3 regions of the Nocardia sp. NPDC003999 genome follow, and region 3 is predicted to be linked to each of the others. Evidence: riboswitches for the same ligand, from Rfam matches in the RefSeq annotation. Region 3 holds a riboswitch; each other region holds the start of a gene.
The links. A riboswitch is a leader RNA that binds a small molecule or an ion and turns the genes downstream of it on or off. The one in region 3 is predicted to bind S-adenosylmethionine.
Positions count from the first base shown of each region.

Region 1: it holds a riboswitch for S-adenosylmethionine, as region 3 does, so the genes downstream of both, metX (homoserine O-acetyltransferase MetX) here and ACWESM_RS33220 (amino acid ABC transporter permease) in region 3, are expected to answer to the same signal.
Region 2: it holds a riboswitch for S-adenosylmethionine, as region 3 does, so the genes downstream of both, ACWESM_RS12185 (rhodanese-like domain-containing protein) here and ACWESM_RS33220 (amino acid ABC transporter permease) in region 3, are expected to answer to the same signal.

Region 1 covers NZ_JBSGIB010000006.1:265,289-269,536, forward strand. Annotated here, with positions in the region: gene ACWESM_RS15960 (nitroreductase family protein) at 1-7, opposite strand, end outside; gene ACWESM_RS15965 (winged helix-turn-helix transcriptional regulator) at 77-454, shown strand; gene metX (homoserine O-acetyltransferase MetX) at 518-1,675, opposite strand; SAM riboswitch class IV at 1,893-2,003, opposite strand; gene ACWESM_RS15975 (TetR family transcriptional regulator) at 2,056-2,769, opposite strand; gene ACWESM_RS15980 (MFS transporter) at 2,851-4,248, shown strand, end outside.
Region 2 covers NZ_JBSGIB010000004.1:394,368-398,615, forward strand. Annotated here, with positions in the region: gene ACWESM_RS12175 (FAD-dependent oxidoreductase) at 1-1,353, opposite strand, end outside; gene ACWESM_RS12180 (Rv0361 family membrane protein) at 1,732-2,181, shown strand; SAM riboswitch class IV at 2,245-2,361, shown strand; gene ACWESM_RS12185 (rhodanese-like domain-containing protein) at 2,376-2,792, shown strand; gene ACWESM_RS12190 (O-succinylhomoserine sulfhydrylase) at 2,789-4,003, shown strand; gene ACWESM_RS12195 (serine/threonine-protein kinase) at 4,015-4,248, opposite strand, start outside.
Region 3 covers NZ_JBSGIB010000028.1:30,802-35,049, forward strand. Annotated here, with positions in the region: gene ACWESM_RS33210 (ABC transporter substrate-binding protein) at 1-22, opposite strand, end outside; gene ACWESM_RS33215 (amino acid ABC transporter ATP-binding protein) at 37-804, opposite strand; gene ACWESM_RS33220 (amino acid ABC transporter permease) at 801-1,808, opposite strand; SAM riboswitch class I at 1,836-1,929, opposite strand; gene ACWESM_RS33225 (hypothetical protein) at 2,315-3,022, shown strand; gene ACWESM_RS33230 (glycosyltransferase) at 3,049-4,215, opposite strand.

The DNA of each region.
Region 1 (4,248 bases), on a different contig from region 3:
TCTCCATATTTCTAACTATCGGAGAGTCACACTCCAATGGGAAGAAGGCACTATTTGGTGCGCTACACTCTAATAGGTGCCCACTTATATAGAAGGTTCCGGCCTACCCGCCGACGTGTACTCCGCCAAGTGCCCCACGCGGGAGATCCTCGACCACATCGCGGGGAAATGGACGGTCCTGATCATCGACGCGCTCGCCGACGGCACCATGCGCTACACCGATCTGCGCCACCGTATCGATGGCATCTCCCAGAAGATGCTGACGCAGACGTTGCGGCAACTGGAGAGCGACGGTTTCGTCACGCGCACAGTGCATCCCACGATCCCGCCACGAGTCGACTACACGCTGACAGGGCTGGGGCACAGTCTGCGCACGCCGATAGCGGCGCTGCGGGAGTGGATCGAAACCAACATCAACCACATCGAAGCGGCGCGGCGAGCCGCAGCGCTCTGAGAGTGGACGGCATCACGGCGCGAGGTACCGATCAGTGCGGGCGCGAGGGGAAGTGGACCCTTGTCAGCGTTCGGGGCGCACACCGGCGCGGGCCAGGCGCATGGTCTCGGTCAGCAGTTTGGACACCGCCGCCGCCTCGGTGAGGAATCCGTCGTGCCCGTCGCGGGAGTGCACGATCTCCAGTCCGTCGCATCCGGGCAGCAGATCGGCGAGTTCCTGCTGGGTCCGCAGCGGATAGAGCCGGTCGGAGTCGACGCCGCCGACCACGCACGGCACCGGCGTCGCCGAGAGCGCCGCCTCGATGCCGCCCCGGCCGCGGCCGACGTCGTGGCGGTTCATCGCCTCGGTCAGCAGCACATAGGTGGCGGGATCGAAACGCTTGCAGAGCTTTTCGGCCTGATGGTCCAGGTAGCTCTGCACCGCGTAGCGTCCGCCGTTCCACGGGTCCTCGTCGCCCTGCGGCTTGTTCTCGAACCGGTGATCCAGCTCGAACTCGGTGCGGTAGGTCAGGTGCGCGATCCGCCGGGCCAGCGCCATCCCCGTCGTCGGGGCGCGGCCGGTGCCGTGATAGTCGCCGCCCTGCCAGTCCGGATCGGACGTGATCGCCGCGATCTGGGTGGTCTGGGTGCCGATCTGATCGGCGGTGGCGCGGGCTCCGACCGCGAGCACCAGCGCCGCGGCGACCCGATCCGGTGCGCCGACCATCCACTCGAGCACCCGCATACCGCCCATCGACCCGCCGACCACGGCCGCGAGCCGCTCGACACCGAGCAGGTCGAGCAGAGCGGCTTCGGCGGTCACCTGATCGCGGATGGAGATCTCGGGAAAACGCGAGCCCCACGGCTTTCCGTCCGGAGCGGCAGTGGACGGCCCGGTGCTGCCCTTGCAGCCGCCGAGCACGTTCGTCGCGAGCACACACCATTCGTCGGTGTCCAGCGGCGCGCCGGGACCGACCATGCCGTCCCACCAGCCGGGCAGCGGGTGCACGCCGTCGGGCTTGCCGACGACGTGCGAGTCGCCGGTCAGCGCGTGTTCGACCAGCACGATGTTGTCCATGCCGGGGGAGAGCTCACCCCAGCGTTGTACCGCGAGGTGGACGTCCGGGATGACCGCGCCGTTCTCCAGCCGCACGTCTCCGATGGCGATGGTGCCGAGCTGTCCATCCGGGGGCGGCAGGGCGATGCCGGAGGTCCGCGCGATCGGTTCGGTGTTCACGGTCATGTCGCCGCCCCCGCGAAACCGGCGGGCGGAGGATCCGGGAGGAAGCGCACGACCCCGAACTCGGCACCACGGCTGTGCGGGGCCGACTGCGCCGGGCCTCGCTCGGCCCCGGGCGCGGTGAATTCACTCATGGTTTGCTCCCAAGCAGGTGTTCGCCGGTACAGCAGGGGTTAGCGGTGTGTGGGTAACGAACAACAACACATGCCGGCGACCTCCTGTTACGCGCTTGCTCCCGGCTCTCGGGAGCCAGGTCATCACCCGGAGCACCCCACCGCGGCTGGAGGGTTGCCGACCAGCGAGCCGGGGCTTGACGCTGGTACTCATGACCTGCCCGGCATCATAACCGGCGGGCGGTCAGCGCCCGAAATCCTCCGTCGAACTCACTGGTCCGCAGCGGTCGGTGCCCCGCAGCAGGTGCGCACGAACTCGTCGTAGGCCTCGGTGAACGCCGCCCGCCCCGCCCTGGCCGCGACCGCCAGGTCGTCGTCGAGGAACACATCGTCGGAGCACTCCATGCCGATGTGGCCGATCAGTTGCCAGGTGCCGACGATCAGCCGCACCGGGCGCGCGTCCGGCGTGGTGCCGAGGCGCTCGGCGACCACGGCGGCGATCGCGTGGTTCTTGTCGTCGGCGTGCTCCATGCTGCGCGCGCTGACCGACGGGCTGCTGCGCAGAATCCGCTGCATCTTCTGGAACTGCCGGAACGACAGCGGATCCGCCTCGCCCGCCGCGGCGGCTTCATCGACCACGTGCAGGAAGGCCTGGCGCAGCGCCCCGAGTTCGTTGCCCGTGCGGGGCAACTCGCGCAGCGTCTCGGCGATGGTCTGCCCGAAATCCTGCACGGGCCCCAGGACGATGTCTTCTTTGCTGTCGAAATAGCGGTTGATCGTGCGCGGCGAGACGTCCGCGGCGTTGGCGATCTGCTCGATCGTGGTGGCGTCGAAGCCCTGTGTGTCGCACAGATCCAGGGCCGCGGCGATGATCCGCAGCCTGGTCTGTTGCTTCTTGCGTTCGCGCAGGCCCTGGGTCGCCGGGCCGCCGGCGGCGCGGTCGGCCGCTGCGCCCGCGCCCGTCGGCGCCGATAACTCGAGCATGCCCCCATGTTAACGCAACCTGCCGTTTTCCTGTCCGTAACGGTCAAATGTCGTAACACGACATTTTGCGCTTGACGACAAATGTCGCTAGATGACAGGATTGCTCCGGACATCGAGGACGAGGAGAAGACCGTGACCGAGACCGCGACAGCGGTGCACGCGCCGCAGCGGGCGAGCGGTTCAGCGCGTTGGCTCGCGCTGGGAGTGATCGCGTTAGCCCAGCTCATGGTGGTGCTGGACGCCACCATCGTGACGATCTCGCTGCCGTTCGCGCAGCGGGATCTCGACATCAGCGACGGCAACCGGCAATGGATGCTCACCGCCTACACGCTGATCTTCGGTGGCCTGCTGCTGCTCGGCGGCAGGCTGGCCGACTACCTCGGCCGACGCCGGATCTTCATCGTCGGCCTGATCGGCTTCGCGAGTGCGTCGGCGCTGGCCGGTCTCGCGCAGACCGGCGCGGAACTGTTCGCCGGACGCGCGTTGCAGGGCGCGTTCGCCGCACTGCTGGCTCCGGCCGCGCTCTCGCTGCTGTCGGTGACCTTCACCGAGCCCGGCGAGCGGGCCACCGCGTTCGGTGTGTTCGCGGGCATCTCCGCGGGTGGTGCGGCGCTGGGGCTGATCGCCGGTGGCGCGCTCACCGAATACGCCTCCTGGCGCTGGTGCCTGCTGGTCAACACGCCGATCGCGCTGATCGCGCTGCTCGGCGCGCTGGCCTGGGTGGCGAAGGACGTGCCCGCGCCGCGCAGCGGGGGATACGACGTGCCAGGAGCCGTCACCGTGACGCTCGGTCTGATCTCCATCGTGTACGGCTTCAGTCGTGCCGCCGACGACGGCTGGCTGGCGGGCAGCACGCTGGCGCTGCTGGTCGCCGGGCTGGCCTTGCTCGTCGCCTTCGTCGCGATCGAACGGCGCTCGGCGAACCCGCTGCTGCCGTTGCACATCCCGGGTGAGATCAACCGGGGCGGCGCGTTCCTCGCCGCGCTGCTCATCCCGATCGCGATGTTCGCGATGTTCCTGTTCCTGAGCTTCTACTTCCAGATCACGCTGGGCTACTCCGCCCTGAAGGCGGGCTTCGCGTTCCTGCCCTTCCCGGCGGGCATCGCGATCTCGGCGGGTGTCACCAGCGCTCTGCTGCCGAAGCTCGGCCCGCGTCCGCTGATGCTGGCCGGGGCCGTGCTGGGCGTCGTCGGCCTGGTGCTGCTGGCTCAACTGAGCTTCGGTGACAGCTTCCTCGCCGGTGTGCTGCCCGCTCAGGTGCTCATCGCGCTCGGTATGGGTCCGCTGTTCGTCGGCATGCAGACGGTCGCGCTGCATCAGGTGGAGGAAGAGGACTCCGGCGTCGCTTCCGCGCTGCTGAACGCGGCGCAGCAGGTCGGCGGGGCGGTCGGCACGGCGCTGCTGACCACCATCTCGGTGCAGGTCGCCAAGACCTTCGCGCATGACAACCCTGGCATCGACAACTTGGCCGCGCGGGCC
Region 2 (4,248 bases), on a different contig from region 3:
CCAACCGGCCCAGGTGGTGAACGGGATGCCCTTGCCTTCGAGGAACTCGATGACGGCCTCGGGGTCGGGCCGCTCGGCCGGGGTGAAGCCGGGAGCGTCGTCCAGCAGGCAGGCGATGGTCTCGTTGGCGTCGCCCTTGGTGTGGCCGATCAGGCCGACCGGGCCGCGCTTGATCCAGCCGGTGACGTAGGTCGCGGGCAGGTAGCGCGCGGCGCCGTCGGCGTTCTCGTCGATGAGCACGCGGCCCGCTTCGTTCGGCACGGTGCCGGCCTGGTCGTCGAACGGCAGGTTGGTCAGGTTCTGCGACAAGTAGCCGACGGCGCGGTACACCGCCTGCACGTCCCAGTCCTTGAACACGCCGGTGCCCTTGACGTTGCCGGTGCCGTCGAGCTCGGTGCGCTCGGTGCGCAGGCCGACGACCTTGCCGTTCTCGCCGAGAATCTCGGCGGGGGATTCGAAGAAGTGCAGGAACAGCTTGTGCGGCCGGTCGCCCGCGTCGCGGATGGCCCACTGCTCGAGCGTGTTGGCGACCATGTCGACCTGCTTGGAGTGACGGCGCGCGGCTTCGGAGCCTTCGTCGTAGTCGATGTCCTCGGGGTCGACGATGACCTCGATCGTGGGCGAATGGTCGAGCTCGCGCAGTTCCAGCGGGGTGAACTTGGCCTGCGCGGGACCGCGGCGGCCGAAGACGTGCACCTCGACGGCCTTGTTGGCCACCAGGCCCTTGTAGACGTTCGGCGGGATCTCGGTCGGCAGCAGTTCGTCGCCGGTCTTGGCCAGCACGCGGGCGACGTCGAGGGCGACGTTGCCGACGCCGAGGACGGCGACCTTCTCCGCCTCCAGCGGCCAGGTGCGGGGGACGTCGGGGTGGCCGTCGTACCAGGAGACGAAGTCGGCGGCGCCGTAGGAGCCGTCGAGGTCGATGCCGGGGATCGGCAGGGCGCGGTCGGCGTTGGCGCCGGTGGAGAAGATCACCGCGTCGTAGAAGGCCCGCAGGTCGTCGAGGGTGATGTCGGTGCCGTAGTCGATGTTGCCGAGCAGGCGCACCTGCGGCTTGTCGAGGACCTTGTGCAGGGCCGTGATGATGCCCTTGATGCGGGGGTGATCGGGCGCGACGCCGTAGCGGATCAGGCCGAACGGCGCGGGCATGCGCTCGTAGAGGTCGATCGACACCTCGGCATCGGACTTCATCAAGGCGTCGGCGGCGTAGATCCCGGCCGGTCCGGCGCCCACGATCGCGATGCGGAGCGGGCGGGTCTTCGCGGTGTGCGCGTCAGGCCCGGAGGAGGAAGCCTGCGTCACCACGGAGGGCTCGCGGACACCGCCATCCTCTACTGCACTCTGTTCGGTCATCTCTTTACGCGCACCTTTATGGTCGAAACAATTAATGACGTCGGGCTTAGCTTAGGCTAAGTTGACGCACCGGCTCGGTCGCACCCGTCCGGTGCGGACGCCGGCGTCGCCGGCTCGTGGCTGCACGGTGCTCCGTTCGCCGCGGCGTAGAGCTGCCGATTCGCTATGACAGCAGGCCGCCGTCCCGCGATTCTATCGGGATGGCCGACGCCGCCCCGCGTCGGTGCGTGAACTCGACGGATGCCATCGACAGCCACGATTGCCGCTTACCCGCTCGCGCGCGGTCTATCGCCGCCGCTCGCCCCTGGTCGGCGCCGCGCCGGTGTATTGCCCGGGGTCGAGCGCTCGATACCGGCGCCGACCAGGGATCATCGAGCCATGACCGAACAGCAGCCGACCGCGGGCGAGGACGAGATCATCCGGGTCGATCAGACCGATAAACGCTCGGTGGTCCCGTTCGTCGCCGCCGCGGTGGTCGCGGCGATCGTGCTGATCGCGATCGTGCTCGGCGGTGTGCTGTCGCCCGCTGAGAAAAATGTCACAGACGCCGACCGCATCACGGCGGCCGTCCGAAACTTCGTCGACGGTGCCAACCGCAGCGACGCCGTGCCGCCGCCCGGCACCGCGTGCCAGGGCTTCGACGCCGCCCACTCACCGCTGGCGGGCCAGGACGGCGCCGGAAAGCCCGTCGAGATCACGAAAATCGACCCGCCCATGGTGGACGGCGACCGGGGCAAGGCGACCGTCACCACGAAGGTGGACGGGCAGGAGAAGACGACGACCTGGATTCTCGCCAGATCCGGCGACAAGTGGCTGGTATGCACCTGAGCGTTCGCGCAGGGTGCGTCACCGTTTGACACGGTGACCCGGGTCGGTGCAATCTCAGTCGAAGGTCATGAGAACCAGTGTCAAGCCCCGGCATTGCTGGTCGGCAACCCTCCTCCGCGGTGGGGTGCTCCGGGTGACGACCTGGCGGCGCCCTGGTCCCGGGCGCGGCAAGTGCGGATTCGCAGGAGGTGCACATGAGTTATGCCGGTGACATCACCGCTCAGCAGGCTTGGGAGTTGCTGCGGGACAATCCGGAAGCCGTCCTGGTGGACGTGCGGACGGAAGCGGAATGGAGATTCGTCGGAGTCCCCGACACGAGCCCGATCGAACGGCCGACCGTGCTGATCGAGTGGGTCGATTCCACGGGGGCGCGCAACGAGACGTTCGTCGAGCAGCTGAAGCAAGCGCTCGACGGCCATGATCCCGAGGCTCCTGTCGTCTTCCTCTGTCGCTCCGGTCAGCGTTCGGTGGGCGCGGCGATCGCCGCCACCTCGGCGGGCTACCGCACCTCCTACAACGTGCTGGAGGGCTTCGAAGGCCCGCTCGACGAATTCGGGCATCGCGGCGGCTCCGGCTGGCGTGCCCTCGGACTGCCCTGGCGGCAGTCGTGATCACCGGCGGCGCGTTCGACAAGCCGTTGCCCGAGAGCGTCGGCCCCGCGACGCTCGGCGTGCGCGGCGGGCTGCGGCGCTCCGGTTTCGAGGAGACCGCCGAGGCGCTCTACCTCACCTCCGGCTTCGTCTACGAGAGCGCGGAGGCCGCCGAGGCCGCGTTCACCGGCGAGGTCGAACATTTCGTCTACTCCCGCTACGGCAACCCGACGGTGGCCATGTTCGAGGAGCGGATGCGCCTGCTCGACGGCGCCGAGGCGTGCTTCGCGACCGCGAGCGGCATGGCCGCGGTGTTCACCGCGCTGGGCGCGCTGCTGGGCGCCGGCGACCGGCTCGTCGCCGCGCGCAGCCTGTTCGGCTCGTGCTTCGTGGTGTGCAACGAGATACTGCCGCGCTGGGGCGTGGAGACCGTCTTCGTCGACGGCGAGGATCTGGACCAGTGGGAACAGGCGCTGTCCGTGCCCACTCAGGCGGTCTTCTTCGAGACGCCCGCCAATCCGATGCAGACGTTGGTCGACGTGCGGCGGGTGAGCGAGCTGGCGCACGCGGCAGGCGCGAAGGTCGTGCTGGACAACGTGTTCGCCACTCCGCTGCTGCAACGCGGCTTCGAACTCGGCGCCGACGTGGTGGTCTACTCCGGCACCAAGCACATCGATGGGCAAGGCCGCGTGCTGGGCGGCGCCATCCTCGGCGCCACGGACTACATCGACGGCCCGGTGAAGACGCTGATGCGCCACACCGGCCCCGCGCTGAGCCCGTTCAACGCGTGGACGCTGCTCAAAGGCTTGGAGACGATGCCGCTGCGGGTGCGCCATTCGACGGAGTCCGCGCTGCGGATCGCCCGCTTCCTGGAGAGCAACCCGGCCGTCAGCTGGGTGCGATACCCGTTCCTGGATTCGCATCCGCAGTACGCGCTGGCCACGGGCCAGATGAGCGGCGGCGGCACCGTGGTCACCTTCGAGCTGAACGCACCCGAGAACGAGGCGAAGAAGCGCGCGTTCGAAGTCCTGAACCGGTTGCGCATCGTCGACATCTCCAACAACCTCGGTGACGCCAAGTCCCTGATCACCCACCCCGCGACCACGACACACCGCGCCATGGGCCCCGAAGGCCGGGCCACCATCGGTTTGTCCGACGGCGTCGTCCGCATCTCGGTGGGCCTGGAGGACGTGGAAGACCTGCTTCAGGATCTCGACCAAGCCCTCGCCTGAGCAGGGATCGGTCACATCGGCATGGTGACGCCGGGTGAAGACGGTGCACCGTGCAGGATCAAGTGGCTCGGAACGTCGTCTTTCTTGTCGTTCTTCTTGCCGTTCTTGTTCTTGCCCGGCAGGTCGAAGGCCAGCCGGATCGTGCCGGCGCGGCCGGGCGCGATGCGTGCGAAATCGTCGCCGGGCGGGTTGAGTCCGGCGGTGGCCGCCGCGTCGGGTGCGACGGAGCGGCCCGCGGTGGTGAC
Region 3 (4,248 bases):
TGACCAGGGCGGAGAACTTCATCGGATACCTGTTCGTCAACGGACTCGGGAAAGGAACGCGCGAGTGCGCGGGTGTTCGGGATGGTCGAGAACGACCGAGGGCGGGCCCTGCTCGACGATGACGCCCTCGTCGAGGAACACCACGGTGTCGGCGACCTCACGGGCGAAGCCGATCTCGTGGGTGACGATCACCAGCGCGGTGCCGCCGTGCGCCAGATCGCGGATCACGTCGAGCACTTCGCCGACCAGTTCCGGGTCCAGCGCGGAGGTGGGCTCGTCGAACAGGATCACGCGGGGGCGCAGCGCCAGCGCGCGGGCGATCGCCACCCGCTGCTGCTGCCCGCCCGACAGCCTGCGCGGATACGCGTCCGCCAGGTGCCCGATGCCGACCCGATCCAGCAGCAGGCGTGCCTCGCGCTCCACCTCGGTCCGATCGCGCCGCTGCGCGGACAGCGGTGCGAGCGTGACGTTGTCGAGCACGGTCAGATGCGGGAACAGATTGAACTGCTGGAAGACGAAGCCGATCCGGGAGCGCTGCTTGCGCACCGCGTGGTCGGGCAGCGCGTGCAAGCGGTCGCGCCGCAGCCGATATCCGATCAGCTCGCCGTCGATGTGCACGGTGCCCGCGTCCAGCGTCTCCAGATGGTTCACCACGCGCAGCAGGGTCGACTTGCCCGACCCGGACGGGCCGATCACGGCCACCACCTCGCCGGATCGCACGGTGAGATCGATGCCGCGCAACACTTCGTGCGAGCCGAAGGATTTCCGGACGCCGCGGACCTGCACGGCGGGTGTGGCGCTCATCGGGTCGCTCCGCGCGGTGCGGCGGGACCGGCCTCGGCGACCTCGCGCAGCTTCCGCCACGCGCGTTGCAGCGGCGTCGGCGGCGGCGTGCGGTGCGCGCCCTTGGCGTAGTGGCGTTCGATGTAGTACTGCGCCACCGAGAGCGCCGTGGTGAGCACGATGTACCAGACCGTCGCGACCATCAGCAGCGGCACCACCCGTCCGTTGCGCCCGTAGATGACCTGGACCTGGTAGAACAGCTCGGCGATCGCCATCACCGACACGATCGAGGTGCCCTTGAACAGGCTGATCACCTCGTTGGCCGCGTTCGGCAGGATCGAGCGCATCGCCTGCGGCACCACCACCGTGCGGAATTGCCGCAGCCGTGGAATCCCCAAGGCGGCGGCGGCTTCCAGCTGACCAGCGTCCACCGAGATGAACCCGGCCCGGATGATCTCGGCCGAATACGCCGCCTGATGCAGCGCCAAGCCGATCACGGCGGCGGTGAAACCGCTGATCACCCCGTTCACCTCGAAGGTGAACAGCGCGGGCCCGAACGGGATGCCGACCGAGAGGGTCCGATACAGGTAAGCGATGTTGAACCAGAACAGCAGCTGCACGATCAGCGGGATCGAGCGGAATGCCCAGATGTAGACCCACGCGATCACCCGCAGCACCGGGTTGTTCGACAGCCGGGCGATCGCGAGCGCGGTGCCGAGCAGAAAACCCAGCGCCGTGCCCCACGCGGTCAGCTCCAAGGTGACCCGCAGCGCCGACAGCACCGACTCGGCCGTGATGTACCGCGCGAACGTCGGCCAATCCCAGCCGGGATTGGTGGCCAGCCCGTGCACGAACTGGGCGAGCAGGATCAGCGCGACGGCACTGATCACCCAGCGCCAGGGATGCCGGGTCTTCGCGACGGTCGGCGTCGTGCCGGTCTCGGCGGGGGCCGGTGTTCCGGTCGGGTCCGGTTCGGTCGGCGCGGCGGCCTCGGGGGCGGCGTCCGGCGCGGTGGACGCGCTCATGACGGGTCCTCGATGATCACTTCGGTTCCTCCATCGGTCCCGGCGGAAGCACCCGCACCCGGTGACCGGGGGGTTGCTGCGACGTCGACGAGCCAGGTCTCTCGGTCGCTCTGGATGGTTGGCGCCGACCCCCCTTCAGCGGATGTCAGGGGCGAGCCGAATCATGATGCCCAGCAAGGGAAGCCTGGAACAAGAGAAGTAATCACCGTGAGCGTAGATCTTGTCGACGCCGATTCATCGGATCTTTGTAGTAACCGGGCGTGCGCTGCTCTGCCGAGGGCGAGGTGAGTTTCCGCGCTTCGCCGATCCAGGGCGCGTGGCGCCGGACTGGGATGGTCCGATGCAGCATACGGCTATCGCCGACGCGGGGGAACGCCGGTGGGCGACGCGGAGGTCCGTTCCGGGCAAACAGGACTCGCCACGAAATTGCTGTGTGCAATCTCGGCTGCTGATTGCGTTTGCCGGAGTACTGTCCCCCTCGATCGTTCCGCCGATGAGGAGGTTTCGTGACCATATTGCGCCGTCTGACCCAGTTGTCCGCTGTCGCGACCAGTTCGATCGCCTTCGTGCTCGCCGGGCCGGGGGTCGCGTTCGCGGCTCCGGATGCCACGATTCCCGCGTTTCCCGAGGACTCCGTGCCGATCGCCGCCCCCGGTGACCTGTTCGGCGCGTATCAAGCCGCGCTCGACGCGTTGCGCGCGCTCGGTATCCAGCCGTTCGCGTACCCGAGCGCGTCGGCGTTCTGCCTCGACAACACCACGGCCGGTCTGGCGCCCGCCGTGGCAGGCGCCATTCCGGGGCCGTGGCCGAAGACCACCGTCCAGATTCCCGGCCAGGACCTCAGCGCCGTCAAGGCCGGGCAGGCCATGTTCACCTTCGTGCCCTACGGGCTCGGACCGGACGGCCCGAATACCGCCGGAATGCAGGTGAGCTGGCTGAATCTGAGTACCGGCCGCAGCGGCACCGCCGCCATGGGGCCGCTGCCCGAGGTCGCGCGTTCGATGGTTCCCGCGGCCGTTCCGCCGGACCAGCGGCCCGCGGCCGAGCAGGCGATCCGGGACTTCCTCGTCGCGTCCCTCCCGATGGGCGGGGTGCGCGCGGTCCCGGTGGACACCGGGAAGGGCACCGTGCTCGCCGCGATGTTCGGCACGGTGCAGAACGGCGCCAAGTCCTGCTTCTTCCTGCCGACGGTGGGAATCACCCCGGTGCCATGAGATTTCCGTCACCGCGGCACGGCTGCTCAGGGAAGCGGCCGACCTTTCCAGCGCGCCGTGCCGCGGCGACGGGCCAGGTGTGACCGCACCCACAAAAGCAGATACACCGCCACCGACACCGGATGCGCGACGGCGGCAGGCAGATCCGAAGGTTTCAGCGGGCCGCCGGTTTCGGTCGAGCGGGCCAGCAGTCGCCCGGCGACGGCGGCGAGCCAGCCGGCCAGGCCCGCCCGGCGGTACGCCCCGCGGCCGAACACCGCCACTGCGGGCGGCACCCAATAGGCAAGGGCGGCAACCAGTCCCACCGCCGCTCCACCCGTTATCGTGCCGTCGTAGGCCGACCAGAGCCAGCGGGAGTAGCCCGCGTCCAATTCCGCGGCGTCGCGATACATCCTGGTGCGGGCCAGCGGTCCCGCGGCCACCAGAACCGTGGAATGACCGGCTCGCCGCAGCGTACGGGCGATGTCGAGGTCTTCGGTGACGCTTCCGGCCACCGCCGTGTGGCCGCCCACCGAGCGGTACGCGGCGTTGTCGAACACGAGGAACTGCCCGCAGGCCACCGCCGTGGCGGGCCGCAGGCTCCGGTCGACCGCGGTGACCGGCAGCGTCGAGGCCCACGACCAGCACAGCAGGGGCTGCACCAGCGCCTCCGCCACCGAGCCTGCCACCTGCAGCGGCCAGGGGGAGACCAATGCGGCGCGTCGTTCGCGCAGCGCGCCGACCGCCGCCGCGAGCGCCGTCGGGGCCAGCCGCACGTCGGCGTCCAAGAAGATCAGCACCGGCGTCGACACCTCCTCGGCCAGCCGGACGCAGGCGGCGGCTTTTCCGGTCCAGCCGGGGACCGGATCGGACTCACTGTGCAGCAAGGTGAAACGCGGGTCGCCGTCGATCGCCGCGCGGGCCGCGGCGCCGGTGTCGTCGGTGGACGCGTCGTCGAGGACGCGTACCGCCATGCGCGGCACGCCCACCTGGGCGCGCAGGTCGCCGATCAGCTCGGGTAGCCGGTCGGCCTCGTCGCGCGCCGGGATACAGACCGTGACCGGTTCGATCACCGTCGTCGGGGTGTTCGTCAACCGCCGTACGGTGATCCGGTTGTACAGCGCGATGCCCGCGCCCAACACGGCGACCGCGGCGGCGAAGGACGGCAGGATCGAGTTCGCGCGCAACGTCTTCGGCAGGTCGGCACTCACCATGAGGGCCACGCTATCGCGGCACACCGACCTGTC